DNA from 4 places in the Staphylococcus ureilyticus genome. Region 2 is predicted to be linked to each of the others. Evidence: riboswitches for the same ligand, from Rfam matches in the RefSeq annotation. Region 2 holds a riboswitch; each other region holds the start of a gene.
The links. A riboswitch is a leader RNA that binds a small molecule or an ion and turns the genes downstream of it on or off. The one in region 2 is predicted to bind S-adenosylmethionine.
Positions count from the first base shown of each region.

Region 1 (7,943 bases), 980 kb from region 2:
ACCTATCAAAACGCTATCTTGAAAGGCTCCAATGACAATTGATTTATTTGAATTGGTAGAAAGTAAATCTTGTAAATTTAGTTCGGCCAAGCAGCGATCATTTTGCAATTTCCATGCAAATACGTCAAGATCTTCATGAATGCCACGTTTTAATAATGTTCTATAGTTGGATATATCATCGATTGATAAGTAACGTATATTTGTCATTGAGTGCCTCCTAAATTTTATAAACCATTTATATAATAGTTTAATTAATTTTAACGCCGTATTAAATTTGATTTTAAGGGAAAAAGTAAAATTGAGCAACGCTATATTTAATTTTATTCAAAAACATGGAATCATGTTTATTTCGAAAGCCAAAAAAATATAAAATTATTAAGTGTATAATTGTATTTTATTTAATTTTTAAATGACGCGAATGGATAGGATGGTTATGGTATAATATGGTGAGTGATATATTATGAGCGGAGGCACGATAAGTGGAATCTTTAATGACTATTATAGTTTCGCTAATTTTGCTTATCTTGATTTCTTTTGCCATATTAATGATTTACATATGGATTAATTATAAAGATGAAGACAATTAAAAAAAGAGGAAATGATCAAAAGACATCACGACATAAGCATAAGCAGTACTAATTTAACAATAAAAGCCCCCAAAATTCTAATCGAATTTTGGGGGCTTTTATTGTTACTATTCTACTACTTGTACATTTAAATCTACGTCAATATTACCGCGTGTCGCTTTTGAATATGGGCAAAATTCGTGTGCATCTTGTAGATATTTTTCAGCATCTTCTTGTGATAAAACATTTTTAACTTTTGCATCTATTGAAACACTTAATTTAGGGCTTTCTGCATCTGGGTCATCTTCTAAACGTACTGTTAAAGTGACTTCAGGTTCAGCGCCTCTGACTTTGTTTTGTTTAAGAATTAAATCAAATGCACCATTAAAGCATGATGCATAACCTGCTGCAAATAATTGTTCAGGATTAGTACCTTTTTCAGCATCAGCTTGTGCTGGAGGAATGACTGCTACATCAATTGCTTTATCATCTGTTTGCACGTGACCGTTACGACCACCTGTATTCGTTGCTTTTGTTTCATAATTTACTGCCATTATATTACCTCCTAAATTACTTATATAACAACAATACCCTTAAAATTAAATTTAAATCATATAAAAGGTGAATGGATTTTTGTTATTTGTTTAAATGTACGCTTTAAAGATTGTGTAAGTTCTTAAGATTGTTATACAATAATTTTAATGTTGATTGAAAAGGAAGTTTTTAAAATGTCTGAAGTAAAAATTGCGGTAACGATAGAGCCAGAAAATAAAATTTCACAAACTTTTTTACATGAATTAGTAAAATATCAAACTTCTATCGATATAATAGAATTGAGAGTTGATCATTGGGCAACACCAGAGATAAATGATATAGCTAATGTCATTGATAAATTATATGAATTAAATTTAAATAAAAAACTTTTAGTTACGTATCGGACACAATCACAAGGGGGTAAAGGTGATTTGACGTTTGATTCGTACATTAAATTACTTGAAAGAATAATTAAAATAGATCACGTAGATATGATTGATGTAGAATTTGAAATTAACCAACAATCTCAATATATATTGAACTTGATTGACCAAGCACACAAAAATAATATTGAAGTTATATTGTCTTATCATGATTTTCAAAAAACACCAGCACTCACACAGCTAAAACATTTATATTTTAAAATGCATCAAATGAATCCAGATTACTTAAAAGTCGCGGTCATGCCTTTAAGTAAAGAAGATGTTTTAAATTTATTATATGCATTATCAGCAACAGTAGATACAGTTCCGCAACAAGTCATTGGCATTGCAATGTCGAAATTAGGCACCATTTCGAGAACTGCACAAGGTTTATTTGGAGGCGCAGTATCATATGGTTGTTTAGATAATCCTAAAGCACCTGGACAGATTCAAGTTGAAACTTTAAGCGCGCAATTAAAGTTATATCAGTAGTTTGAAAATCTTATCGTCCTGTCTTATAATTGAAAATAGTTATCAATAGTGAAAGGGCGATATTAGATGGAACTACAAGATGCAATAGCTCAACGAAGAAGTATAAAGGTCTTTAGAAGAGATATGAATATAGATGACGATGCTTTATATGAAGCGATACAGCGTGCTACAGATGCACCGAATCACGGTTTGAGAGCACCTTGGAGAGTGGTTCATATCGCAAAAGATAGATTGGGAGATATGAGTAAGCAATTAACTGAAATTGCTTTTCCTAATCTAAGAAAAAAACAGGAAGATCACTATAAAGTTGCTACTAATTTAGGTGGTATGCTTGCTTTAATCGTTAAAGAAGATCCAAGACAAAAAGAAAGTTTAGAGAATAATATGGCATTTGGTGCATTTGCGCAAAATCTCATGTTATTACTTTTTGAAGCAGGTATTGGTACATGTTGGAAGTCTCCGGCTTATATATTTAATCCTGAAATACGTAAAATATTTGGTGTGAAAGATGATGAGCGTTTAGTAGGGTTATTATATTTAACAGATTTGGAAGATTTAGAAAGAATGCCACACAGAGAACGCCAACACAATCAAATCATTGATAAGTTCTAATTATGAAAAAAGGGAGTGGGACTGAAATCTTTTAATAAAAAGATTTCAGTCCCACTCCTAATAATGTCTATTTTAAAATTTTGATTGTTTAAAAGTTAAAATGAAAGAATTAAAGCAAAAATTACTCAAATGTTTCAGCTAAGAATGATTCAACTTGTTCAGGAGATTTTGCATTTGCTGAATGTAAATGTGCTAATTTCTCCCCATTTTTAAAAACTAATAAACTTGGAATACCCATAACGTCATTTTCAGCCGCTGCATCTTCTAATTCATCGCGGTTTACAGTATACCAATTATAATTGTTGTATTTTTCTACAATTGGGTCAATCCACATGTCCATAGCTTTACAATCTGGGCACCATCCTGCTTCAAATTTAACGATGACTGGTGCGTCGCTTTGTATTGTGCTTTTAAATTGATCATTAGTATTAATAGATTCCATAATTAGACTCCTTTATAAAAGATATTAGTATTGACATTATAACTGACAAATTGCAGTAAATAAAAAAATCAGCTTAATAATTAGAGCGTTTTTGTTATAAGTTTGTTATATTAGTGTTAACTAAGCATAGGAGGTTCTGAAAAATGATAAAATTTTACCAATATCCTAATTGTACAACTTGTAAAAAAGCAGCTAAATTTTTACAAGAATACGGGGTAAGTTTTGAACCCATCGATATTGTGCAACATACACCAACTAAAAATGAGTTTAAAGAAATCATAAATACTACAGGTATAGATATCAATAAACTATTTAATACACATGGTGCAAAATATCGTGAACTAGGCCTTAAAGATAAATTGAAAGACCTTTCTGACGAAGAAAAACTAGATTTATTATCCTCAAATGGTATGTTAGTAAAACGACCACTCGCAGTATTAGGGGATAAAGTAACGGTAGGTTTTAAAGAGGAACAATACAAGGAAACTTGGTTGTAAACACACATGCTTTTGCAATTCATTTTTAACAACTTTTGAAAAAAATGTTATATACTTCAGAAAAGTTTTGTGCGATGAATTGTAAAACATGAGAAGTATTGTAAAATCAATTAAATAGTTGATTGTAAGCCTTTCATATGGCATCATGAATATGTAAAAACATTTAGGAGGGGATTCTCGTGGCAGTACCAAGCGAATTAAAATATTCTAAAGAACATGAATGGGTAAAAATTGAAGGAAATACAGTAACAATTGGTATCACTGAGTATGCGCAAAGTGAATTAGGTGATATCGTATTCGTTGAATTGCCTGAAACTGATGACGATATTGATGAAGGTGAATCTTTTGGCAGTGTTGAATCAGTGAAAACAGTTTCAGAACTTTATGCACCTGTTTCAGGAAAAGTTGTAGAAACAAATGATGAACTAGAAGATAGTCCAGAATTCGTTAATGAATCACCATACGAAAAAGCATGGATGGTTAAAGTTGAGTTAAGCGATGAAAGTCAATTAGACGAGTTAATGTCAGCTGACCAATATTCTGAAATGATCGGTGAATAATATGAAATCAAACTCCACGATACGATATATCATGGAGTTTTTATTTTTCTATAACAAAAGATTAAATTTCACTTGAATATATTAATTGATTTTGAAGTATCAAAAACATTAAAAAGTTCAATGGTGACAAATGAATGGTTCAATTATAAGATTTTAATAAGAAACTATAATAAATGTTTATGTTGATAATGTATGGTGTAGAACTAAATATAAAATTGAATTTACTATCACATTTAGAGGTGACTGTCATGGCGATATTAAACCAAGTTATAATTGTCGAAGGTAAAACAGACAAGAAACGGGTGAAGCAGGTGATTGACCAACCGATTGAAATCATTTGTACAAACGGTACTATGGGAATTGATAAGTTAGATGAGATGATAGAATCGTTATACGACAAGCAAGTTTATGTGCTTGCGGATGCAGATGATGAAGGTGAAAAGATACGTAAATGGTTCAAAAAATATTTAAGTGAAAGTAAACATATTCGCATAGAGAAACAATATGGTGAAGTAGCGAGATGCCCTAAAGCCTATTTGTCAAAAGTGTTAGCAAAACATGGTTTTATAGTGAAAGATGAAGAAAAAGTAGCAAAAGCCAAATTAGATTATATTGCTGAAAGGGTCAGTTTATTAACATGAATGTAAAGAATGAAACGCGTGTTAATGTTTTCGAACACGTAGATAAAGAGAAATATCTAATTTTTGGTTATACGCCAACTTGTGGCACATGTAAAGTGTCAGAACGCATGTTAGATATTGCGAATGAAATTTTAAAATTACCAATTACTAAAATAGATTTAAATTTTCATCCTGATTTTAGTCAACAACATGAGATACAATCGGTACCGATACTTATGCTTATGTCTAAAGGTGAAGAACAAAAAAGAATTTATGCATTTCAATCAGTGCCTTATTTGTTAGAAAATTTAAAATAATTATTGACGAATCTTTAGTACAATGGTAGGATTATGGATAATTAAATAATGTACTCTTATCACGAGAGGTGGAGGGATGTGCCCTATGAAGCCCGGCAACCGTCTGTAATAGAAATGGTGCCAATTCACATAAAGTAGATAAACTTTAGAAGATGAGAGAAGCGACATTGCTTTCTCTATTCTTCAGTGAAAAGAGAAAGCATTTTTTAATTGAATGAGCAATACAAGGAGGAAACGACAATGATTGAATTAAATCAAATCGTTAAGAGATACAAGACGAAAAAACACGATGTGTTAGCAGTAGATCATGTTGATTTAAGTATTCAATCAGGCTCGATTTTTGGTGTGGTTGGTTTTTCAGGTGCAGGTAAAAGTACTTTGATAAGACTTTTAAATAATCTTGAACAACCAACTTCAGGAGATGTCATCATTGATGGAGATACGATTGGGAAATTATCAAAATCAGAATTGAGAAAAAAACGTCAAAAAGTGAGCATGATTTTTCAACATTTTAATCTATTGTGGTCACGTAATGTTTTAAATAATATTACTTTTCCATTAGAAATTGCTGGTGTATCACGCAATGAAGCCAAAAAAAGAGCGATTGAACTGGTGGAATTGGTAGGACTAAAGGGTAGAGAAAACGCTTATCCATCAGAGTTATCGGGTGGACAAAAGCAACGTGTAGGTATTGCCCGTGCGTTAGCAAATGAACCTAATGTTTTACTTTGCGATGAAGCTACAAGTGCGTTAGATCCGCAAACAACGGATGAAATACTAGAATTATTGTTAAAAATTAAAGAAGAAAGAAATTTAACAATAGTTATTATCACACATGAAATGCAGGTCATAAGACGTATTTGTGATGAAGTGGCAGTAATGGAAAATGGTCGCGTCATTGAACAAGGACAAGTGTCAAATGTTTTCGAAAATCCACAGCATGAAGTAACAAAACGCTTTGTGAAAGAGGACTTAAATGATGAGTTTGATGAGTCTATTTCTGAATTAATCGAATTAGATGAAACTGCTTATATCGTACGATTGAATTTTACAGGAAATAATACAACTGAACCATTGGTATCATACATAACAAAGACACATAATATAGATGTTAATATTCTTGAAGCAAATATTAAGCATACTAAGGATGGTGCTCTAGGATTTTTAGTATTACATTTATTAGATGTGAATTCTGAAAAATTCGAAAAGTTCAAAAATGATTTAGCAGCACAACATGTTTCTGTGGAGGTGTTAAAGCATGGGTAGTTCATTCGGCGAGATTCTACAGGAAATGCTAACAATGCCTAATGTAAGTTGGGATGAAGTTTGGTTAGCTACATATGAAACAATTTATATGACATTGATTTCTACAATATTTGCTTTTATTTTTGGTTTGATACTTGGTGTGCTTTTATTCTTATCTGCTAAAAGCCAATCACCAGTAGCTAGAGTGTTTTACAGTGTCGTATCGTTTATTGTGAATTTATTCAGAGCAATACCATTCATTATTTTAATTTTACTACTTATACCATTTACGAGTTTAGTACTTGGAACAATTAGTGGTCCAACAGGTGCTTTACCTGCACTAATTATCAGTGCAGCACCATTCTACGCCAGATTAGTGGAAATTGCTTTTAAAGAAATAGACAAGGGTGTTATAGAAGCGGCTTGGTCAATGGGAGCTACAACATGGACAGTAGTTAAGAAAGTGTTGTTACCTGAAGCTATGCCAGCATTAATATCTGGAATAACTGTAACAGCAATAGCATTAGTAGGATCTACTGCAGTAGCTGGTGTGATTGGAGCTGGAGGTCTGGGTAACTTAGCATACCTAACTGGCTTCACACGAAACCAAAACGATGTCATATTCGTTTCTACAATTTTAATCTTAATTATTGTTTTTATCATCCAATTTATTGGAGATCAAGTTACTAATAAAATAGATAAACGTTAAGTTAAAGGGGACAATTATATGAAAAAATTATTTAGTTTAGCTTCAATCATCGCTTTAGCATTAGTATTAGCTGCTTGTGGTAATGGCGGCGGAGGTAAAGATAAGACAATTACAGTTGGCGCTTCTCCGGCACCACATGCTGAAATATTAGAAAAAGCAAAACCAATTCTAAAAGATAAAGGTTATGACTTAAAAATTAAAACGATTAACGATTATACAACACCTAACAAATTATTAGATAAAGGTGAGTTAGATGCAAACTTCTTTCAACATACGCCTTATCTAAATACTGAAAAGAAAGACAAAAACTATAAAATTGAGTCAGCAGGAAATGTACATTTAGAACCTATGGCTGTTTACTCAAAGAAATATAAAAGTTTAAAAGAATTACCAAAAGGTGCTACTGTTTATGTTTCAAACAACCCTGCAGAAGAAGGACGTTTCTTAAAATTCTTCTCTGACGCTGGATTAATTAAAATTAAAAAAGGTGTTAAAACTGAAGATGCTAAATTTGATGACATCGTAGAAAATAAAAAAGATATCAAATTTAATAATAAACAATCGGCAGAATACTTACCTAAGATTTATCAAAAAGAAGATGCTGACGCAGTAATCATCAATTCAAACTTCGCAATTGATCAAAAATTAAGTCCTAAAAATGATTCAATTGTTTTAGAAAAAGCAAAAGATAATCCATATGCTAACTTGATTGGTGTAAAAGAAGGCCATAAAGACGACAAAAAAATTAAAGCGTTGATGGATGTATTACAGTCTAAAGAAATTAAAGATTACATCAATAAAAAATATGACGGAGCCGTAGTACCAGCAAAATAATGTTATATTATGCAAAGAATCCTTTAACCGCAATGGTTTTAGGATTCTTTTTGTTTGGTTTTAATTAGAAAAAGGGCATAAAAAGGGCAGTGT
Region 1 is NZ_CP094825.1:608,929-616,871, forward strand. It holds gene MUA21_RS02970 (GNAT family N-acetyltransferase) at 1-207, opposite strand, end outside; gene MUA21_RS02975 (organic hydroperoxide resistance protein) at 695-1,120, opposite strand; gene aroD (type I 3-dehydroquinate dehydratase) at 1,295-2,014, shown strand; gene MUA21_RS02985 (nitroreductase family protein) at 2,081-2,626, shown strand; gene MUA21_RS02990 (thioredoxin family protein) at 2,748-3,068, opposite strand; gene MUA21_RS02995 (arsenate reductase family protein) at 3,212-3,565, shown strand; gene gcvH (glycine cleavage system protein GcvH) at 3,745-4,125, shown strand; gene MUA21_RS03005 (toprim domain-containing protein) at 4,374-4,766, shown strand; gene MUA21_RS03010 (thioredoxin family protein) at 4,763-5,062, shown strand; SAM riboswitch class I at 5,116-5,221, shown strand; gene MUA21_RS03015 (methionine ABC transporter ATP-binding protein) at 5,303-6,328, shown strand; gene MUA21_RS03020 (methionine ABC transporter permease) at 6,321-7,016, shown strand; gene MUA21_RS03025 (MetQ/NlpA family ABC transporter substrate-binding protein) at 7,035-7,850, shown strand.
Region 1: another riboswitch for S-adenosylmethionine. It lies ahead of MUA21_RS03015 (methionine ABC transporter ATP-binding protein); the one in region 2 lies ahead of MUA21_RS11430 (MetQ/NlpA family ABC transporter substrate-binding protein).

Region 2 (7,943 bases):
GGAAATATTTAAATAATTAGCTATTTCATCTGCGCTTAGGTAATGATTACTGTTGTTCAACAATAACCTAATGAGTTTAGCATGTCTCATCAACATGATTGCACCGCGCTTTCTAATCGTTTAATTTTTTATTAAATTCAATATTAATATTTAAATACATTGTAGCCATACCTTCATATTAAAGCAAGCAGTCACACTATGATACTTCTGACATAATGATGAAACAAAAATATGAGTACAAAATAAAAAAGTGGCAATTTCTATATAAAATCTAGAAATCGCCATTTTTTATGCTATGTGATACTTATGTTTCTCACTCTATATTAAATGAGCTTATTTTTGTGCTATATGAATTGTTTGTCTGATATATTGATATGCTTCAACGAGCTGCTGTTCTTCTTGTTCGTCCAATGTGATAGGATATCTTTGTACAATACCATGCTGATCAATTAATGTCGGCAAACTATACGCCCCGTCATCTAGCCCATATTCCTGACTGATTGATGTTAGTGGCATAATTGTGCGTTGATTCAAAGCAATCGCTTGTATCAATGTAGTAGTCACCCTGGAAATCGCTGCATTGGTCCACCCTTTTTGATAAAAAACATCCATTGATACTTCATTGATAATTGATGTAATATGTGCTTTATCAATTACTGGTGATTGACTTAAAGCTTCATACTCTGATAGTTCCATACCATGAATGGGCACTTTGCTCCATACAGGCACTGCATACTGACCATGTTCACCAATAACAAAAGCTTCAACATTTTTAGGATCAATTTGGTAATGCTGAGCGATAATGGTTTTGAACCTAGAGCTTTCCAATGCTGTACCCGTTCCAATGATTTTATGAGTTGGATAATTGACTTGATTAGCAAAATATACCATCGAATCCACTGGGTTAGAAATTAAAATAATAATAGCTTCTTGTGTTACTTCAGCAATTTGTTTCATAACATATTTTATAATATCATGATTATCTTGTGCCAATAGTGTACGATCACCATCGTTTTTATCCGTTTGTATACTTGCGGCAATTACTATAAAATCTGCATCAGCTAAATCTTGATATGCGCCAGCTTTAATTCGCACATGACTTGTATTAAACAATCCTTGCGAATGATTATGATCAAGCGCCTCACCGCTTGCAATTTCTTCTTTGCTATCAATTAATACAATTTCTGAAAATAAATTCAAATATTGAACGTCTGTCAATACTTGGCTGCCCACTCTACCAAGTCCGACAATTCCTAACTTAGACATGTGTAACCATACCTCCTCTGTTTGTTAAAACCTATATCATAAATTAATGTTTTTATTTTTCATACGGTATAACATCTTCATTATATTCTTTTTTTATGAACTTTTTCATATCTTCAGATTGTAAAACTTTTAATAGAGTTTGATACTTTTCATCATCTTTATGGCCTTTTTGAACTGCAATAATGTTAGCAAATGGTGATGATTTACCTTCTATTGCAATAGCATCTTTGTGTGGCGTCAAACCATTATCTATCGCATAATTAGAATTCATGATGACAGCTGCGCCTTCTTTACTTTTATATGTTTTAGGTAAAAATTCTGCACCCTGCTTATTGTTAAATTTGAGATTCTTTTTATTTTCCACGATATCTTCAAATTTGGCATCTTCAATTTTGATACCTTTTTTAATTTTTATTAATCCTTTATCTACGAAAAATGATAAGAAACGCCCTTCTTCAGCTGGATTATTGGAAACGTAGATTGTAGAGCCTTTAGGAATGTCTTTGATGTCTTTATATTTTTTACTGTATACGCCCATTGGTGTCGTAAATACTTTTCCTACTTCCTCAATATTATAATTATGGTCATCTCTTTCAGCCTTTAAATAAGGTACATGTTGAAAGAAGTTTGCATCAACATCACCTTTGTCTAAAAGTTTATTAGGTACTTTGTAGTCATTAACAACTTTAATTTCTAAATCATACCCCTTTTTCTCCATTTCATCTTTCGCATGTTTTAGAACTTCGCCATGAGGTGCTGGTGATGTAGCAATCGTGATTTTTTTATTTTCTTTATCTTTGGACGAACCACAAGCTACGAGTATTGCAGCAAAACATACTAAAATTGTTAAACTAATCAACTTTTTCATAACATCTCTCCTTAACCTTGTCTGAAAATAAAATTCACTCATTATGTAAAAAAATACTTTCTCTTATTGTAATAAAGAGAAAGTATCCACCTTCTCTTATCTTTGAAAGTAATCAAGATTACTTTCTGTGAATTAGCACCATTTCGTTTAACGATGGTTGCCGGGTTTCATCGGGCACATCCCTCCACCTCTCTAAATAAGAGTCAATTCTATGTATTTGAGTCGTATTAATCCTAGCATTCCACTCATGTATAGTCAATCAATTTTAAAAAATTCTAATTAATTATTGATTAATCTAATGTTAATAAAATTGTTCCATGTGAAACGAATATATTTACACTATGAACCGGCAATGCACTCACATCTTAATTATTTAATTTGTAAGTTTACATAATGGTTTTACTTCTATTTTCAAATAAACATGATGCTGTCCGTATATGAATCCACCAATATTGTGTGGGTTTTCTAAAATATAAAACATTCGTTTATAATCATTGTTGGCATTTGAAAATATAGATTTCTATTACGTTTTGTATAACAGTTAAGTGGAATATTAATACTGTACTATCTATTAGGAGGTAATACAATGACTTTTGAATTTAAACATGATTTAGGAACGACTGATTTACCAGAAGATATTCATTCAGCAGTAGCTTTAGAATTTTCTTTTGTTGATGCATTCGTTGCTTTAAATATAGATGTTAAAGGCATTGCTGATGATAATGATAGCGCAAATTTAATATCACCAATTAAAGAAGCAGTTGGTAAATATAGATCTGTTGGCACTCGTATTGATCCAGATTTTGAATCAATTCGTTCTGCCTCTCCGCAACTTATCATTGGAGATGTTAATCGTCATCAAGATATATATAATGAATTAAGTGAGATTGCACCTACTATTTTATTTAGAAGTTTTGATGCTGGCTATCAAGAAACGTTAGAAATATTCCAACGTATTGGTACAGCAGTTAATAAATCTAAAGAGGCTAAAGAACGCTTAGACAAACACAATGAATTAATCAATGATTTCAACAAGCAAATTGATATAGATAAAAACAAAGAAACATTGGCGGCTGTAGTTTCTGAACAAGGTATAACTGCACATTCTAACAAAACGTATGTAGGTGAACTTCTAAGTAAATTAGGTTTCAATAATGCACTTACTGAAAACATTGCGGATAAACTACCTGCATACAGAGAATCAAATTATTTAGAAATGTCATATGAACAGCTTGCTGAGGTTAATCCAGAAAGATTAATTATAATGATTGATGAAAATAATGATGAAGATTTAAACAAATTACAAAACAGTAATCAATGGGACCAACTTGATGCTGTAAAAAATAATAATGTTCATTTCGTAAATAGAGATGAATGGTCAAAACTGCGTGGCTTATTTGCCTCTGAAGATATTGCAAAAACTTTAGCCAATCTTAAAGAATAATGTATCTTTATAATTGTATTATCAGTTTACTCGTTTTTTAATATTAGTTATTAATGATGAAAGGTTCATTTGGTATGATTGTTATAGATTTTAATAAGTAGTACCATTGAAACACTGAACCCGAAACTTACTAGAGTAAGCTTCGGGTTCTTTTAGATGTGCTGTGTTGACAATCGTAAATAATGCACAATGTAAAGCTATCCTCAATAACGGCATATTGTCCATCATTGGTAATATAGGCGGTTTCGCTTTATCATTCAGATGTATAAATAGTAAATAACATTAATATTTTGATTTCAAAGACATTTTTATCTCCACTAATATACACCATAATACTATGCTTTATTGAATATTATGTAATTAATTAAAAATCTAAGAAAGCCTTAACGATAATACTTTTAAGGCTTTTTTACATAAAAAACATACATTAATAATATCTCGCAGCAATGTTTATGCCACTTTCTAATAAATTTCTAAATCTAGTTTATAGGATTCATTCCAACTTTCCATGTTTTATAAGTTAATTTACCACCTTGCCTTTTAAACTTTTCATTACTTACACCACGTTCATAGGGTGCGGCAGCTTTTATATTAATATGAGGTGTGACGTTTAATAAGTTTGCATACCAGTCATCCCAAACATTGCCACTTACAGGATCATCATCTGCTACATTATATATACCCGAATCAAAGTTTAAAGCCTGAATTGCTGTTTCAATTGCATCATCTATATGAATAAATGATTGAACACAATCTGTGATTGAAATTTCATTATTCATAAATTGATTATAAATCATGCCGTCTTTACCATACCAAGTACCTGGACCATATAATAAACCATAACGCAAAATGACATAATTTTTTATTCGAGCTGTTTCTTTTTCTAATCCATCAACGCCATCTACTGTAATTTTACGATCTCCACTAGATTCGTAATCTAAAGGCGTATCCTCAGTTGCCAACCCATTACCGCCTTCATATGCGAAAGCAATGCTTTGTGATTGGATATGTTCCACGCCGTGCTGAATTGCTGCATCAACAAGATTTTTTGTACCTTCAATTCTAACTTTTGTGTTAGCTGACATATCAACTTGCTTTAAATCAGTAATTTCATTCATGATAATGTCTGGTTTGAAATCACCAATACTGCGTTCTATCGTTTCGTATTCTAAAATATTACCGATATATGCTTGAATACCTGCATTAACTAGTTTCTCCTCACCCTTTTTAGATGTTGTTAATCCAGCTACTTCATAGCCTTCTTCAAGTAAACGCTTTGTCAGTTTCATGCCAATAAGACCTGTAGCACCAGTTACAAATACTTTCGTCATAATCATCCTCCTTCATGATTCACATTTTATAATCATTTTTATTATTCTTGTCTAAATTTTATACTACTTTCAAAGATGATAATACACGCGACCTTCAAAAGCTTATGTAACATCTTAAAGGTCATGTTCATTATAAATATCAAAATAATAATATGAGCATGGTTCTACATTTCAAATAATTGCTATATAGTAATCACCACTTTCACTCCATGCTTCATTTATTAAATATACCCACAGAGTATTTAACAATAAACAATGAATTACGTTATATATCACTTGCTTTTGCAACTACTCGGCCAATCCATTACATAATCATCAAAAATTTAATGTTCTTATATTTTGACTTAGATTATTAAGTCTCATTTCTCAAATACGAAGGATGTTCTTTGATATTTAAAATTTATTGTATATTATGCAATGAGCATGCCTTTAAATTTTCTGTTCATTTCCAATGCGTAACTTTGAACTTTTAGTGGTATATATATATAACAATATGAATCATTACATAGATTAAGGAGTGTTTAAGATGCGTATTTTAGTCTTAGGAGCAGGTGGAATTGGAGGCTATTTTGGTGGTCGTTTAGTAGAAAACCATAAAAATGTCACTTTTTTAGTAAGACCGAAAAGGAAATCTTATTTGGAAAGGAACGGTTTAGTCATCCATAGTGAGAACGGTGATTATAGTTTTACCCCTCAATTGATTACTAAAGAAGACAAAGCAGAACCATTTGATGTAATTTTGCTATCTTCAAAATCCTATCACCTTGAGCTAGCAATCGATGACTTAAAACCATTTGTTGGTGACCACACAGTGATTATCCCACTGTTGAACGGTGTTGCACATATTCCAAAATTACAAGCTGTTTTTGGTGAAAATAAAGTCATGGGTGGATATTGCATCATTGAAACCTCATTGAATGCCACTGGTGAAGTCGTACAAACTAGTGATTTCGATAAGCTTTTCTTTGGAGAATTAAATGGTACGAATAGTGATAGAGCTAAATTAATAGAAGATACTTTCGCTAATACAAAATCTGAATTTATATTAACTTCAGATATCATGCGTGGTATGTGGCAAAAATATCTAATGATTACAGTATTATCAAGTGTAACTACGATGATGCATGCACCAATCGGACCAATACGTGATAGTGAAGGTGGCACTGATTTTATCAAATCATTATATGAAGAAGTTTCATCCATTATGAGAAGTCACCAAGTGCCCATTGACGATACAATAGTTGATCAGTATATGAAAGGACTTACTAAGCTCTCATATCATTTCAAAACATCAATGCAACGTGATATGGAAAAAGGCTTAAATATTGAAGCCGATCACTTACAAGGCAATTTACTGAATTTAGCCGAAGAATATCAACTAAACGCACCATTGCTTTATGCTTCATATCAAAATCACAAAGTTTATAAAGAAATGCTTCAATAAAATCTTCTTAAAACTTAGCTAAAAATTATAAGGAGGCATATCAATGAGCTTAAATACGTACGCACACCCTTTTGATATCGCAACAAGCCTAAAACAACAAGAAATTGGCGTTTATCATGGACATACTTCTGACGATTATGCCAATATGGTTGGCCCTTTTGGTGGTGTGATTGCATCAACATTATTATGAGCAATTATAGAACATCCTGACTGTCTTGGTAGCCCAGTTTCATTTACTGTTAATTACGCAGCACCTGTCAAAGACGGCTCATTTATTATTAAAGCAAATCCTACAAGAACCAATCGTTCTACACAACATTGGTATGTTGAACTGTGCCAACATCATGAAATAGTTATCACAGCGACTGCAGTTACTGCAAAGAAAAGAGATACATGGTCTTCAATCGAATTAAGCATGCCAAAAGTGCCAGATGCAGAACGTGTAGACAGTTTATCATTAACTGAAGTCCCACCCTGGGTAAATCATTATGATATTAAAATAGTAAAAGGTGCACCTAGAGCTTACACAAAATCAAATCATGCAGATTCAGTTACATTACAATGGATGAAAGACAAGCCAAATAGACCACTAGATTATTTATCACTTGCTTCAATGTGTGACGCCTTTTTCCCAAGAATATACGTCCGTCGTGAAAAAGTTGTTCCAATAGGTACAGTTTCTCTTACTGTTTACTTTCATTCTGACACGGAAGCATTAGAAAAACACAATAATCATCATGTATTAGGACATACACGGGCACAAAATTTTAATAACGGTTTTTATGACCAAACCGGCGAAATTTGGAGTGCTGATGGATCGTTATTAGCTACGACAACACAACTTGTTTACTATAAAGAATAAAACAACACAAAATCCTAGGTTTATGATTTTACATAGCCTAGGATTTTTATGATTACTGTTCTTTCATCTCTTTTTGGTTCGAACGTTTTTGTAATAAAATTGACACTACAGCGACAACAACAATTAAGCCAACAATACCAATGATGCCCAAATATTTTGCTACATTACCAAGCACGACACCCACTACTAAGAAATCTGTATCTGAGAACGTAGTAGCAGCACCACCTAAATCCCCTAAAAATGGCAAGAATAATAATGGTAGGAACGTGATTAATAAGCCATTTAAAGCTGAGCCAGCTACCGCACCTCTAATACCTCCGCGTGCATTACCAAAGACACCTGCCGTAGCGCCCAAGAAGAAGTGTGCCACCACACCTGGAAGTATCACAACACCACCGAATAAGAATAAAATGAACATCCCAATCACACCTACAATAAAGCTGACAAAGAAGCCGATTAACACTGCATTTTGTGCATAAGGGAAGACTATCGGACAGTCTAACGCAGGTTTCGTATTGGGAACCAATTTTTCAGATATACCTTTAAATGCAGGCACTATTTCTGCAAGAATTAAGCGAACCCCAGTTAAAATAATAAATACACCTGCTGCAAATGTAACGCCCTGAATAAGTGAAAATACAATAAAGTTTTGCCCATCGCTGATTTCTGAATGTACGAAAGTAGGTGTAGCAAACAATGATGCTACAAAATAAAGCAATGTCATTGTT
Region 2 is NZ_CP094825.1:2,305,570-2,313,512, forward strand. It holds gene MUA21_RS11420 (BglG family transcription antiterminator) at 1-96, opposite strand, end outside; gene MUA21_RS11425 (lactate/malate family dehydrogenase) at 334-1,266, opposite strand; gene MUA21_RS11430 (MetQ/NlpA family ABC transporter substrate-binding protein) at 1,319-2,134, opposite strand; SAM riboswitch class I at 2,228-2,337, opposite strand; gene MUA21_RS11435 (ABC transporter substrate-binding protein) at 2,721-3,578, shown strand; gene MUA21_RS11440 (NAD-dependent epimerase/dehydratase family protein) at 4,058-4,909, opposite strand; gene panE (2-dehydropantoate 2-reductase) at 5,436-6,353, shown strand; gene MUA21_RS11450 (hypothetical protein) at 6,397-6,543, shown strand; partial or broken gene MUA21_RS13265 (thioesterase family protein) at 6,550-6,669, shown strand; gene MUA21_RS11455 (acyl-CoA thioesterase) at 6,769-7,215, shown strand; gene ulaA (PTS ascorbate transporter subunit IIC) at 7,268-7,943, opposite strand, start outside.

Region 3 (7,943 bases), 390 kb from region 2:
GAGTACAAAGAAATCAGCTCTTGTTCAAATATTACTGATTTCCAAGCACGTCGTTCTAATATTCGTTTTAAACGTGAGAAAACAGCAAAACCAGAATTAGTGCACACATTGAATGGAAGTGGTTTAGCAGTAGGTCGTACATTTGCTGCAATCGTAGAAAACTATCAAAATGAAGATGGTTCAGTCACTATTCCAGATGCGTTAGTACCATATATGGGTGGTAAAACAGTGATACACCCAGTTAAAGAAAAATAGAAATCGTTTAAATGAATTCATCAGCGATATTTGAGAAAGTTTAAATATTAAACTTTCAAAATAGTGGTTACAAGTTAATACTGAAGTGCAAGTAGAGGTTGAGATAAATGAATGTCTCAACCTCTCATTTTATATGAATAATGAATTATAAGGCTTTTGATTTATTAAATGGCTTAATATTTTTAAAGAAAAGAAAGGGTAGGGGAGGTGTTAAATATCCCAGTTTTCAGTTTTTTAAATTTGTAAAATGACTTATTTTATTCAAATGATAAGGGGTGAGTCTAAAATAATAACACAATATTCCGAAATCTAAAATGCTGGTTTAACGGGATTTTTAGACATCGGTAAGTCTTAGGTCATACATACATAAGTCTAAAGATGTTGGATATGTCTTTTGCTTTGTATTAAACTAGTTCTATTATTTTTATAAAATGTTTGGGAGGTGGCATGATGACAACACATCTAACTTTTAAGCAAGGTGTAAAAGAATGTGTACCGACTTTGTTAGGTTATGCTGGTGTTGGTCTTTCCTTTGGTATTGTTGCAGTGGCTTCGGGTTTCAATTTAATTGAAATTATTTTATTATGTTTACTTATTTATGCAGGCGCAGCACAATTCATTATTTGTGCATTAGTCATTGCTGGAACTCCAATTTCTGCAATTGCCTTAACGACATTTATTGTGAATTCTAGGATGTTTTTATTAAGTATGACCTTAGCACCAAGTTATAAAGGATATGGGTTTTGGAATCGTATAGCCATATCTTCTCTGATTACAGATGAAACATTTGGTGTCGCTATTACACCACATCTAAAAGGTGAAAAAATCAATGATCGTTGGCTACATGGATTAAATATCACTGCATATTTATTTTGGACATTTGCTAGTGTTGTTGGTGCTATTTTTGGTAAATACATAACGAATCCCGATGCATTTGGGTTAGATTTTGCTATTACTGCAATGTTTATATTCCTAGCTGTTTCACAATTCGATGCTATTAAGCAGTCACAAGTTAAAACATATTTAGTATTAATTGTTTGTGTAATTTTGTTAATGCTTATTTTAAGTTTCTTTATGCCTTCATACGTAGCAATCATCATAGCGTCGACAATTACTGCGGGATTAGGGGTGGTGATCGATAAATGACAACGACATTACATATGTTATTAATTATTGTTTTATGCGGTGTGGTAACGTGGTTGACACGTATTATACCGTTTATATTAATTACAAAAATCAAACTATCTGAGACAGTCGTAAAGTGGCTCTCTTTCATTCCCATTACATTATTTACTGCATTGATTGTAGACGGCGTACTAGAACAACATGAAGGCTCAATGCTTTATAGTGTTAATTTGCCGTTTTTAGTAACGATGCTTCCAACCATAATCATTGCTATCATTACAAGGAGTTTAACGATTACGATTGTCAGTGGAATTTTAATAATGGCAATTTTAAGATGGATATTTTAAAGATATTATTGAAGTGACTCCCATTATCCGTTAAAATAGTAATAATTAGAATATTTTGATAATTTTAATGAAATACTTGTTAAAATGGATATTTGATTTATGCACAGCTTTTTACAATTAAAATTAAATCTTATTTCGAGAAGCAGAGGGACTTGGCCCAATGAAGCTTCAGCAACCGACTTTAATAAGCACGGTGCTAATACCAACGATTCGCTCGAATAATAAGTATTGTAACTTCTTACTTATTATAAATAGGTGAGAAGTTTTTTTACTAAGTAGGAGGTAAATGATGACAAATTATACGGTTGATACATTAGAATTGGGACCATTTACAACTGAATCAGGTGAAACGATTTTAAATTTAAAATTACGTTATGAACATGTAGGATATGAAGGACAGCCACTTGTGCTTGTATGCCATGCACTGACTGGTAATCATTTGACCTATGGTACGGATGACAATCCTGGTTGGTGGAGAGAGATTATAGATGGGGGATACATGCCTATACATGATTATCAATTTTTAACATTTAACGTGATCGGTAGTCCGTATGGTTCCAGTTCGCCATTAACAGATGCTGATTTTCCTAAGCATTTAACATTGCGTGATATTGTCAATGCAATCGAATTAGGTATTCAAACATTAGGGTTTGATCGAATTAGTATTTTAATCGGTGGGTCTTTAGGAGGTATGCAAGCGCTGGAATTATTGTATAATCATAAATTTGAAGTAGATAAAGCAGTGATTTTAGCTGCGACTGATAAGACTTCCTCATATAGTCGTGCATTTAATGAAATTGCGAGACAGGCGATTCGATTAGATCATGGTGAAGGTATGAGCATAGCAAGGCAGCTTGGTTTCTTAACGTATCGCTCCTCCAAAAGTTATGATAGACGATTTACACCTGATCAAGTTGTAAACTACCAGAAACATCAGGGGAACAAGTTTAAAAAGCATTTTGACCCATTGAGTTATTTAAGCCTGCTAGACGTCTTAGATAGCCACGATATAGATAGAGATCGTACTGATGTAGATGAAGTGTTTGGACGTCTGGATACTAAGGTTATGACTATGGGCTTTACGGATGATTTGTTATATCCAGACGATTTAGTATATGCCACAGGTGCGCGATTTAAATATCACAAGCATTGCTTTGTGCCAGATAATGTAGGACATGATGGTTTCTTATTGAACTTTAATGATTGGGCACCTAATTTATATCATTTTTTAAAAGTTTCTAAGTTCAAAAGAAAATAACGATATGATTTATTTTAGTTCATTTTGTATGATAAGACGTCTAGGATAGTTATTTTATACTTTATGAAAGTTGAAATAACTGTTTTACTATGATGTCTTCTTTTTTTTATAGCGAGCAAAATATGAAATTTGAAGTTGGAATCAACGACGGAAATGCAATTTAAAAAGGCGTTCGTTTTCAGATATTGGCCCCGATATTGAACTTCTGACAAAAAGAATTGTCAATAATTGTATAAAAGTTTTAAAGAGGTTAAAATAATAAACATAGACAAAAATTGTATAGGAGTGGCGAATTTGTTTTCTAAAATACATACTAAAGCCACTATACTTAGTGTAATTACGTTAATTATAGTTGCTTTAGCTTTACATATATTACCGATACTTGGACTCGTGTTGAGTTTATTTGCAACAATTCCAGGTATTATTTTATGGCATAAATCTGTAGAATCTTTTGGCTTAACGGCAGTCATTACAGTTGTGCTAACTACGTTATTAGGTAATATATTCGTGTTAAGTATCATGATCCTCTTGTTCGTAGTAAGTTTTGTAGTGGGTCAATTATTAAAAGAACGAACATCAAAAGAACGTATACTATATATAACAACGACTTTTATTAGTATTATTGCATTAATTGCATTTATGGTGTTACAAGCATCAAAAAAAATATCGAGTGCTGCTTCATTAATCAAACCGATTAAAGAACAGATGTATCACATAATTTCCAGCGCTTCAGTCAACGCAGATTATAAACAAATGTTTGAAGAGGCTTTCCGCCAATCAGCAGTACAACTACCAAGTTATATAATCATTGGCGTATTTCTACTTATATTAATCAATTTAATTATCACTTTTCCAATCTTGCGTAAATTCAAAATCGCTACACCCATATTCAAACCATTATATGCTTGGCAAATGAAGCGTTCTGTCTTATGGATGTATATTATTGTATTAATTTGTGTTATGTTTTCAACGCAACCAAGTGCGTTTCAAACGATCGTCTTAAACTTTGAAATTGTGTTATCATTATGTATGTACATTCAGGGGTTAAGTGTGATTCACTTTTTCGGAAAAGCGAAATCAATGCCGCCAGCACTTACAGTGATATTAATGGTAATAGGGACAATTTTAATGCCATTAACACATATTGTGAGTCTCCTGGGATTTGTAGATTTATGTATCAATTTAAAACGTATCATTAAAAAATGATTTGAGGTGGAAAAATGAACCGTCAATCCACTAAAAAAGCGTTGATTTTACCATTTATTATTATGGTGCTCACAGCAATAGCGCTTGTCGTCGTTTGGTTTATTTTTAATCAATTGATTGCAGGTATAGCTACTGTTGTATTACTCATCATAATCGTAGGGACAGTACTAATGGTAAGACAAGCTTTACAAAAATTGGATAACTATGTAGATAATCTGAGTGGAAAAATCTCAGCAAGCAGTAATACTGCTATTAAAAGATTACCTATTGGGATGATTATCTTAGATGAAAACGAAAACATAGAGTGGATGAACCAATTTATGTCGGATCGTCTAGATCGAAATGTAATTTCTGATCCAGTCAATGAGGTATATCCTAATATATTAAAACAGTTAGAAAAAACACAAGAAGTGGAAATTCAAGAAAATGAATATCACTATCGCGTGAGATATTCAGAAAAAGAACATGTATTGTATTTCTTCGATATAACAGAAGAAATACATACACAAGAATTATATGAAGCATCTAAACCAATTATTGCAACACTATTTTTAGATAACTATGATGAGATCACGCAAAATATGAATGATACGCAACGTTCAGAGATTAACTCTATGGTCACGCGTGTAATCAGTAGATGGGCAACTGAATATAACATTTATTTCAAGCGTTATAGTTCAGACCAATTTGTTGCCTATTTAAACCAACGTATTTTAAATGAAATTGAAGCATCTAATTTTAGTATACTGAGTCAATTACGTGAAAAAAGTGTGGGTTACCGTGCGCAATTGACATTAAGTATTGGTGTAGGTGAAGGCTCAGAGAATTTAATCGATTTAGGTGAATTATCTCAATCTGGACTTGATTTAGCATTAGGTCGTGGTGGCGACCAAGTTGCGATTAAGCATATGAACGGAAATGTGCGTTTTTATGGTGGTAAGACTGACCCTATGGAGAAACGTACACGTGTTAGAGCACGTGTGATTTCTCATGCACTAAAAGATATATTAATGGAAGGCGACAAAGTCATCATTATGGGACATACGCGTCCTGACTTAGATGCTATTGGTGCAGCGATTGGTGTCTCACGATTCGCTATGATGAACAATTTGGATGCTTACATTGTGTTGAATGATTCAGATATAGATCCGACGTTACGTCGTGTGATGAATGCAGTCGATGAAAAGCCTGAACTAAAAGAGCGTTTTATTACATCTGACGAAGCATGGGACATCATGACGTCTAAGACAACTTTAGTAGTTGTAGATACACATAAACCAGAAATGGTTATTGACGAAAACATATTAAACAAAGCTAACCGTAAAGTTGTGATTGATCATCATAGACGTGGTGAAAGCTTTATCTCTAGTCCACTACTGGTTTATATGGAACCATATGCAAGTTCAACTGCAGAACTAGTGACTGAATTGCTAGAATATCAACCAACAGAACAACGATTAACACGTTTAGAGTCGACAATTATGTTTGCAGGTATTATTGTAGATACACGTAATTTCACATTGCGAACAGGTTCAAGAACATTTGATGCGGCAAGTTATTTACGTGCACATGGTGCAGATACAATATTAACGCAGCACTTCTTGAAAGATGACTTAGATACGTACATTAATCGTACTGAATTAATCCAAACAGTGAAACTACAAGACAACGGTGTCGCAATTGCACATGGTTCGAACGAAAAAATCTATCATCCTGTAACAGTTGCACAAGCAGCGGATGAACTGTTAAGTTTAGATGGTGTAGAAGCTTCGTATGTAGTTGCTAGAAGAGAAGATAATTTAGTCGGTATGTCTGCCCGCTCACTCGGTGCAGTTAATGTTCAGCTGACAATGGAAGCACTTGGTGGCGGTGGCCATTTAACAAATGCAGCTACACAATTAAAAGATGTCACTGTTGATGAAGCAATCGAACAATTACAACAAGCTATAACAGAACAAATGAGTAGGAGTGAAAATTCATGAAAGTAATATTCACACAAGACGTTAAAGGTAAAGGTAAAAAAGGCGAAGTTAAGGATGTACCAGTAGGCTATGCCAACAACTTCTTATTGAAGAAAAATTATGCAGTAGAAGCTACACCAGGTAATTTAAAACAGCTTGAAAAGAAAAATGAAGCTGCAGAAGCGGAACGCCAACAAGAAATTGAAGATGCTAAAAAATTAAAAGAAACATTAAGTCAAATTGAAGTTGAAGTATCTGCTAAAACAGGCGATGCGGGAAAATTATTTGGTTCAGTAAGTACAAAACAAATCGCTCAAGCATTACAACAACAACACGATATAAAAATTGACAAGCGTAAAATGGATTTACCAAACGGTATACATGCCTTGGGTTACACAAATGTACCAGTTAAATTAGATAAAGAAGTAGAAGGTACAATTCGTGTACACACAGTTGAACAATAAAAACGGATTGAGATATGAGGTGTAATCATAATGGATGGAATGTATGAACAAAATCAAATGCCCCACAGTAATGAGGCTGAACAATCTGTCTTAGGTGCCATTATCATAGATCCGGAATTGATAAACAGAACTCAGGAAGTCTTACTTCCTGAGTCCTTTTATAGAGGCGCGCATCAACACATCTTTAGAGCCATGATGAACCTCAACGAAGATAATAAAGATATTGACGTGGTTACAATTATGGATCAACTGTCACATGAAGGACGACTAAATGAAGCGGGTGGCCCACAATATCTAGCAGAATTATCTAGTAATGTACCGACAACTCGAAATATTCAATATTATACAGATATCGTATTTAAGCATGCAACAAAACGTAAGTTGATACAAACTGCTGATAGCATTGCTAACGATGGTTATAATGATGAATTAGAATTAGATACAATATTGAACGATGCAGAACGTCGAATATTAGAATTGTCATCTACACGTGAAAGTGATGGATTCAAAGATATTAGAGATGTGCTTGGAGAAGTGTATGAGAATGCAGAATTACTTGATCAAAATAGTGGTCAAACGCCTGGTATTCCAACTGGTTATCGAGATTTAGACCAGATGACTGCGGGCTTTAACCGTAACGATTTAATTATTCTGGCTGCTAGACCGTCAGTAGGTAAGACTGCCTTCGCACTTAATATTGCGCAAAAAGTTGCTACACATGAAGACCATTTCTCAGTAGGTATATTTTCACTGGAAATGGGTGCTGACCAATTGGCAACACGTATGATTTGTAGCTCTGGCAACGTAGATTCTAACCGTTTGAGAACGGGTATGATGACGGAAGAAGACTGGAATCGCTTTACCATAGCAGTAGGTAAATTATCTAGAACAAAGATATTTATTGATGATACACCAGGTATTAGAATTACAGATATTCGTTCAAAATGCCGTCGTTTAAAACAAGAACACGGTTTAGACATGGTAGTGATTGATTATCTGCAATTAATCTCAGGTAGTGGTTCGAGATTCTCAGATAACCGACAACAAGAAGTATCAGAGATTTCTCGTACATTAAAGGCGATTGCCAGAGAAATGGAATGTCCGGTTATAGCATTAAGTCAGTTATCACGTGGCGTAGAGCAACGTCAAGATAAACGGCCAATGATGAGTGATATTCGTGAATCAGGATCAATCGAACAAGATGCTGACATCGTCGCATTCTTATATCGTGATGATTACTATAATCGTGGCGAAGATGAAGACGAAGATGATGGAGATACGAACTTTGAACCACAAACAAATGATGATAATGGTGAGATTGAAATTA
Region 3 is NZ_CP094825.1:14,054-21,996, forward strand. It holds gene serS (serine--tRNA ligase) at 1-255, shown strand, start outside; gene MUA21_RS00055 (AzlC family ABC transporter permease) at 706-1,401, shown strand; gene MUA21_RS00060 (AzlD domain-containing protein) at 1,398-1,727, shown strand; SAM riboswitch class I at 1,855-1,955, shown strand; gene metX (homoserine O-acetyltransferase MetX) at 2,017-2,985, shown strand; gene MUA21_RS00070 (DUF2232 domain-containing protein) at 3,265-4,191, shown strand; gene MUA21_RS00075 (DHH family phosphoesterase) at 4,206-6,173, shown strand; gene rplI (50S ribosomal protein L9) at 6,170-6,616, shown strand; gene dnaB (replicative DNA helicase) at 6,647-7,943, shown strand, end outside.
Region 3: another riboswitch for S-adenosylmethionine. It lies ahead of metX (homoserine O-acetyltransferase MetX); the one in region 2 lies ahead of MUA21_RS11430 (MetQ/NlpA family ABC transporter substrate-binding protein).

Region 4 (7,943 bases), 340 kb from region 2:
CTTACGATGGTACTTATTTTAATCTCTAATAATTTAGCGCTCGGCGTTGTGATTGTAACAATACTATATTATATTTTAAAACGTTTTATAAATTTAGAAAGGACGTGACGTGTCATGCCACAATATGAAGACTTTGTAAAATGGAGACGTACATTTCATCAATTTCCAGAATTGTCAGATGATGAATATGAAACAACGAAACGATTGAGACGTATTTTAGAAAGTTATGAAATTAAAATTTTAGATATACCGTTGGAAACTGGTTTGATTGCTGAAGTAGGTCAAGGAGATACGTTTATTGCTGTTCGATCGGATATAGATGCTTTGCCAATTAATGAAGAAGTTGTACATGAATTTACATCAACTAATGAAGGTATTATGCATGCTTGTGGTCATGATATCCATATGGCAAGTATTTTAGCAACAGCTACAAAATTAAAAGAAATTGAAGATCAATTAAAAGGTAGAGTACGTTTTATTTTTCAACCTGCCGAAGAGCTGGGATATGGTGCTGTTAAATTAGCTGAGACAGGTGCCATTGATGGTACAAAAGCTGTGCTTGGTTATCATAATTATCCTACTATGGATATAGGTACATTGGCAGTGAAATCTGGTGCCGTGACATCCTCTGTAGATCGCTTTGAATTTAAAATTAAGGGTAAAGGTGCACATGCAGCAAAGCCTGAACAAGGTAATGATCCAGTCATCGTGTTAGGTCAATTAATCAATAGTGTTCAATCCATCGTCAGCAGAAATTTATCTGCTTTTGATAATGCAGTCGTAACGATTGGAGAAGTATCTTGTGGTAATACATGGAATGTTATTGCAGATCAAGCTTATGTACAAGGTACAGTGAGAAGTTTTGATGAAGGTATTCGCACATTCATTGAGAAGAGATTGAGAGAAATTGGGAGTGGATTGGCAGAAGTATTTGATGTTGAAATTGAAACACAATATATACGATTACCAGGCGCAGTAATCAATGACGAAAAATTAACAGACGATGCAATTAACGTTGCTAAACAAGTAGGTTACAATGTGAATATAATGGAACAGCCATTAACTATTGGTGAAGATTTTTCTGGGTTTGCCAACAAGTATCCAAGTGTATTTGTTTTTATTGGATCTAATAGTGACTATGATTTACATCACCCCAAATATGATCCCGATGAACGCATTTTAGAAAAAGTACCAGATTACTTTGTAACATTTGTACAGAAATTATTGAACGAAACTTAAAAATATAATCTTGTGTTATGGGCGATTTAATTTGGGTAAAAAATAATTACAACCATTATTTTTTGAGGAGGATTAAGCATGGCGTCTCAAGATCCTAGAAAGAAATATTCAAATGCAGATTTTCCAAAACAAGAGCAACCCGTTCCAGGTTTACAAAAAGATCTGAACCCTAAACCAGATTGTGGAGAAACTTCTTATACCGGTTATGGTAGATTGAAAGGTTTAAAGATGTTAGTAACAGGTGGAGATTCAGCTATTGGTAGAGCAGCAGCTATTGCGTATGCTAAAGAAGGTGCTGATGTTGCAATCAATTACTTGCCATCAGAACAAGAAGATGCTGAAGAAGTAGAAGAAGTTATTACATCGGCAGGACAACAAGCTGTGCTAATACCGGGTGATTTACGCAATGAACAATTCAATTATGAGTTAGTAGAACGTGCATATCACGCGTTAGGTGGATTAGACAATGTTACACTCGTAGCTGGACATCAACAATATAGAGATACACTAAAGGGCTTCGATACAGCGTCATTTACTGAAACCTTTGAAACGAATGTGTATCCAATATTTTGGACTGTACAAAAAGCGATTGATTATCTTGAACCAGGTGCTACAATTACGACAACGTCATCGGTACAAGGTTATAACCCAAGTCCAATTTTACATGATTATGCAGCATCAAAAGCTGCAATCATATCGCTAACTAAAAGTTTGTCTGAAGAACTAGGAGCTAAAGGCATCCGTGTTAACTGTGTTGCACCAGGACCATTTTGGTCACCACTTCAAATATCAGGTGGACAACCACAATCCAAAATTCCAACATTTGGACAAAAAGAAGTGCTTGGCAGAGCAGGTCAACCTGTAGAATTAGCAGGCGTTTATGTTCATTTAGCAGCTGATGAATCAAGTTACACTACTGGCCAAGTATACGGGGTTACAGGTGGTACACAATTAGATTAATTTGATAGATGGCTATTTCAAAGTGATTCGTGCTTAAATGAACAGTTATGCACTTACATTTTGACATAGCCACTTTTTATTTATGAAAGGAAAGTGAATTTTTGTGAAACATTTTAAAGCAAGTGAATTGTCTAAAAGACAAAACTATAAATTATTGAGTGGTAGTGTCATACCTAGGCCAATAGCCTTTGTGACATCTCAAGATAAAAATGGTAAGTTAAATGCGGCACCGTTCAGTTTTTTTAACGTGGTGAACAGTGCACCACCGATGATTATGATTTCTACAGGACGCTCAGAAGGTAAACGTAAAGACACTTCACTTAATATTGAAGAGACTGAAAATTTTGTAGTACATATCACTGATGAAACAAACGTAGAGCAAATTAACCGTACAGCTGCACCATTGGATCGTACTGAAAATGAATTAGAACGAACAGCGTTAACCCTTGTCGACTCAGAACTGATAACTGTACCTGGTATTGAACAGGCGAAAATACGTATGGAATGTAAATTAGAGCGGATTATATCATTAGGAGATACTGATGAGGGGTCAGATCTAATCATTGGAGAAGTCGTGATGTTTCATATTAATGAAAACGTGTATTTTGAAGACAGTAAGATTAATGCACAGGCACTAGAAGCCGTGTGCCGTTTAGCTGGAAATGATTATGCCACGATTGGTGATACATTTACGATTGTTCGGCCAACGGAATAACCTTTGAAGTAAAATATCATTTCATATTATGATTATATAATTGACGAAGTGGCATGAATAGTGTACTGTTATAAAATAAATAAAATAGCTTATCTAGAGAAGTGGAGGGACTGGCCCATTGAAACTTCGGCAACATGGTAATGCGTGTGCCAATTCCAGTAGCATAAAGTGTGCTAGAAGATAAGATTAAAGATGTATCGATTTACTCTTTTCTTCTATGAGAAAAGAGTTTTTTATTTTTTATGGTAAGCAAAATGAATGATTGACTAAAAAAGTAATGATAAAGAAAGTTGGTTTTGTATGACGGAAAATAAAAAAGGTAACGCATGGGCGCTTGTGCCATTAATCATTTTTGTAGGTATATTTTTAGGTGTGGGCGTTATTACTGGTGACTTTTCAATAATGCCACTCAATGTTGCAATTATTATCGCATCCATTGTGGGTTTGTTGATAAATAAAAAAGAAACATTTTCTAAAAAAGTAGATGTATTTACTAAAGGCGCTGGACATTCAAATATTATTTTGATGATGTTAATATTTCTACTTGCGGGTGCATTTTCTCAAACTACAGCAGATATGGGGGGAGTCAAGTCGACGGTAAATTTAGGACTATCCTTTATTCCAGAAAACTTAATTATCGTCGGTTTATTTATCATTTGTATGTTTGTATCACTTTCAATGGGTACTTCAGTCGGTACAGTTGCAGCTATAGCGCCGGTTGGTTTTGGTTTGAGTCAGGCGACGGATGTATCTGCAGCGATAACAATGGCTACTGTCGTTGGTGGCGCAATGTTTGGTGATAATTTATCAATGATTTCGGATACTACAATTGCCGCTGTTCGTACTCAAAAAACTAAAATGAGCGATAAGTTTAAGGTGAACATAAAGATTGTATTACCAGGTGCGCTATTTACTGTTATAGTACTTTGGTTTTTAACGCATGGTGCTCAGATAGATACTACGAAATCATATGACTATAACTTTATTAAAGTTATTCCATACTTATTGGTACTGATTTTAGCACTGGCAGGTATAAATGTAATTATAGTGTTGATTGGTGGTACCGTATTATCTGCGATTATTGGACTGGTTGATGGATCATTCAACTGGTCAGGCTTGCTTAGTTCAATCTCAAAAGGAATTGTTGGTATGGAGGATATTGCGATTATTGCACTTTTAATTGGCGGACTTGTAGCATTGATACAACATAATGGTGGTATCACTTGGCTATTAAATTTTGTACGCAATAGGGTTAAATCAAAACGCGGTGCAGAATTAGGTATAGCGGGACTTGTGAGTGCTGCGGATATTTCGACTGCCAATAATACAATTTCTATATTAATGGCAGGCCCCTTAGCTAAAGATATTGCAGATGAATACGAGATTGATCCTAGGAAATCTGCAAGTGTTTTAGATATATTTGCGAGCTGTTTCCAAGGTTTATTACCTTATAGTCCGCAAGTTATAGCAGCAGCAGGCGTTGCGTCTATCTCACCAGTTTCATTAATGCCGTATTCAATTTATCCGATCATTCTAGGTGTTTGTGGCCTAATTGCAATTTTCTTTAGATTACCAAGATTAAAATAAAAAAGTTGATTAAAAGAAAGGGCAACAGTTTATATTATTTGATATAGACTGTTTGTCCTCTTTTTTAAGAAGTAAGATAGTATTAAAAAAGGGGAAATTTTGACGTTTACTGATTAATAACGATAGAATAAATAGGTTATCACTTTTAAAGGGGATATAAAGGAAAGTTGAATTTCATAGTATTATTGTTTAGAAGTCTAGTATAATGAGTTAGAATAGTTATAAGAGTGAAAGTAGGTGAACAATCATGGCTAGATATAATGTGGAAAATGAAAACGTAGAAATTCAGTTGGAAAGACTGTTTAAAGTTGAACCTGAATTAGTATATCAAGCTTGGACTGAGCAACGATTTCTTAAACAATGGTTTATGACAACTGAACGAACGAATAAATCAATAGAGATAGACGCTGTACAAAACGGAAGCTATGAAATTATTGATGTTCGTAAAGGGAAAGAAAATATAGTGAAGGGTTCTTACGTTACTTTGAACCCAAATGAATATATTGTAATGACGATAGGGATGCCTGAATTAAGTGACTCTGAAGATACAATTGAAGTAGAGATGTTTGAAAGAGAACCAGGCATAACCCAAATGATTTTTAATTATACAGCTTATGTATCTAGGGAACGCAGATTGACATCATTAGAGTATAAGCAAAAGAAAAAGGAATATCATGATTCTACTGCGCATGGTTTTGAAATGTTATTTGATAAGCTGCAAACAACACTAGAAGAATATGAAGAGGAACAATAAAAAATCATTACAACCTAACTCAATAAATTAAAAGTGGGACTCAGGCATATTTGGGCAGAAGCTCATGTATCAGTCCCACTTGTGTAATAAATTGAGATGTTGACTAAGAGGCTGAGACAATTAATTTGTCCAGCTTTCTTTTATTTGATATGTTAATTATTTTGTGTGAATTGACCGTATTGTATACGCTCATTAAATTTACGTAGTACAGTTTCAAAAAAAATATGGTAGCTGATAAAGCTGGAATAATCAATGCCGTTTGTTAAATAAAAAGTGTTACTTGATACGTAGATATTATAATTTGCCTTTTGAGCCAAGGTGTTGTCTTGAAGCGTAGTAATAGAAATGAAATACTTTTGACGCAGTTGCAGTAAATTCGTTATATCGGATAAGTGATCAGTCTCGCCGGATAAAGAAATAATAAAAAACAAATCATTATCAGAAGCTTTATTTAATACCATTTTAAATTCATGTACATCATGTAATACAATAATATTTTTATGTATGGTCAATAAAATTCTTTGAGCTTCTTGCGCAACATTCATTTGAGCTAAACCTGTGCCATATAAATATACCGTTTCGGCTTGATATATTTTGTCAGTAACTAGGTCGTAATCGATACGCTCCAAATAAGTGAAGGTATTTTCAATTTCTTGTTTAAAAGCGTTCATAGAGTCAGAAGGTAATTGATGGACTTGTTCAGATTCAAATTTTAAGTATGATTTAAAATCACTGTAGCCATCAAAGCCGAGCTTACGAGTAAAACGATGAATACTTGCATTTGATGCATGTGTATAAGCCGCTAAATCTTGGATTTTCATTGTTTTACAATCTGATATATGTGTGTTTATAAAATGAGCGATTTGTAGGTCGTTTTCATTTAATTTATTAAAATTGTTATTTATGCGTTCATCTAAAAGCAACGTTATCACCTCAGAATTTTGAAAATATTTTCAAGTTTTGAAAATATAATCTTATTGTACAAAATTGTTCATAATGGCGTCAAACTATTGTTCTGATGTAAGCGTTTACTATAAAATCGATGGTAAATTGATCCATAATCATTTGAATAGAGAGATATTCAATTATCATAAGTGAATTATTTTGGAAATTTAGAAAAGGGGAACTTTATATGAATGCTATAAAGCGATTTGGAAGTGCAATGATTGTACCTGTATTGATGTTTGCATTTTTTGGTATTGTACTCGGTTTAGCAACATTATTTAAAAATCCTTCAATAATGGGGGATATTGCTGAAGAAGGTACAAATTGGTTCAAAATATGGTCAGTGATAGAGTCTGGTGGTTGGACAATATTTAATCACATGGAAGTGGTATTTGTTGTTGGCTTGCCATTATCTTTAGCTAAAAAAGCACCTGGACATGCAGCACTGTCAGCATTAATGGGATACTTAATGTTTAATACCTTTATCAATGCCATATTAACGCAATGGCCGCATACATTCGGAGCAAATTTGGAAAAGGGTGTAGAAAATGTAACGGGATTAAAAGCGATTGCTGGTATAGAAACATTAGACACGAATATCCTAGGCGGTATTATTATTTCAAGCATTGTCACATGGATACATAATAGATATTATAGTAAAAAATTACCTGAAATGCTTGGTGTATTTCAAGGTTTGACATTTGTAGTAACGATTTCATTTTTTGTCATGTTGCCAATTGCTTTAATTACTTGCATCATATGGCCAACGGTACAAAATGGTATTTCTTCACTGCAAGGATTTATTATTGGCTCGGGTTATATAGGTGTGTGGTTGTATCATTTTTTAGAAAGAGTATTGATACCAACTGGATTACATCATTTTATATATGCACCAATAGAAGTAGGTCCTGTTGTTGTGAATCATGGATTGAAAGCAGAATGGTTCGAACATGTAAATGAATTTGCTAAAAGTAAAGAACCATTAAAAGAATTATTCCCATATGGCTTTATGTTACAAGGTAACGGAAAAGTCTTTGGTTCAATTGGTATTGCTTTAGCAATGTATGCAACGACGCCAAAAGAAAATAGAAAGAAAATTGCAGCATTACTAATTCCAGCAACATTGACAGCGATTGTTGTAGGCATCACTGAACCATTAGAGTTTACATTTTTATTTATTGCACCTTATTTATTCGTTTTACATGCAATTTTAGCAGCAACGATGGATACGTTAATGTATGGTTTCGGATTAGTAGGTAACTTTGGTGGAGGATTATTAGATTTCTTTGCTACGAATTGGATACCTTTAGCCCAAAATCACTGGTTAACTTATATTATTCAAATTGCAATAGGTTTCGGTTTTACAGCGATTTATTTCTTCTTGTTCAAGTTTTTAATTATAAAATTTAATATTCCACTTCCTGGACGTAAAAAAGACGATAAGGATATGAAATTATATAATAAAGATGACTATAAAAATAAAGACGGTAAAGCACAAGTTGCTAAAAAAACTGAGTCAGCAAACGAGTTTGAAGCTAAAGCAATCTATTATTTAGAAGGTCTAGGTGGCAAAGAAAATATTAAAGACGTTACAAATTGTACGACACGTTTAAGATTGACAGTGAATGATGTCAATAAAGTTGAGGATAGTGATTACTTTACGCATAAACAAATGGCACATGGCTTAGTGAAAAGTGGGAAAAATGTGCAAGTCGTAGTAGGTATGTCTGTACCTCAAGTCAG
Region 4 is NZ_CP094825.1:1,961,775-1,969,717, reverse strand. It holds gene MUA21_RS09885 (SulP family inorganic anion transporter) at 1-108, shown strand, start outside; gene MUA21_RS09880 (amidohydrolase) at 115-1,239, shown strand; gene MUA21_RS09875 (SDR family oxidoreductase) at 1,318-2,199, shown strand; gene MUA21_RS09870 (flavin reductase family protein) at 2,303-2,914, shown strand; SAM riboswitch class I at 3,001-3,101, shown strand; gene MUA21_RS09865 (Na+/H+ antiporter NhaC family protein) at 3,215-4,501, shown strand; gene MUA21_RS09860 (SRPBCC family protein) at 4,749-5,255, shown strand; gene MUA21_RS09855 (MurR/RpiR family transcriptional regulator) at 5,408-6,178, opposite strand; gene MUA21_RS09850 (alpha-glucoside-specific PTS transporter subunit IIBC) at 6,388-7,943, shown strand, end outside.
Region 4: another riboswitch for S-adenosylmethionine. It lies ahead of MUA21_RS09865 (Na+/H+ antiporter NhaC family protein); the one in region 2 lies ahead of MUA21_RS11430 (MetQ/NlpA family ABC transporter substrate-binding protein).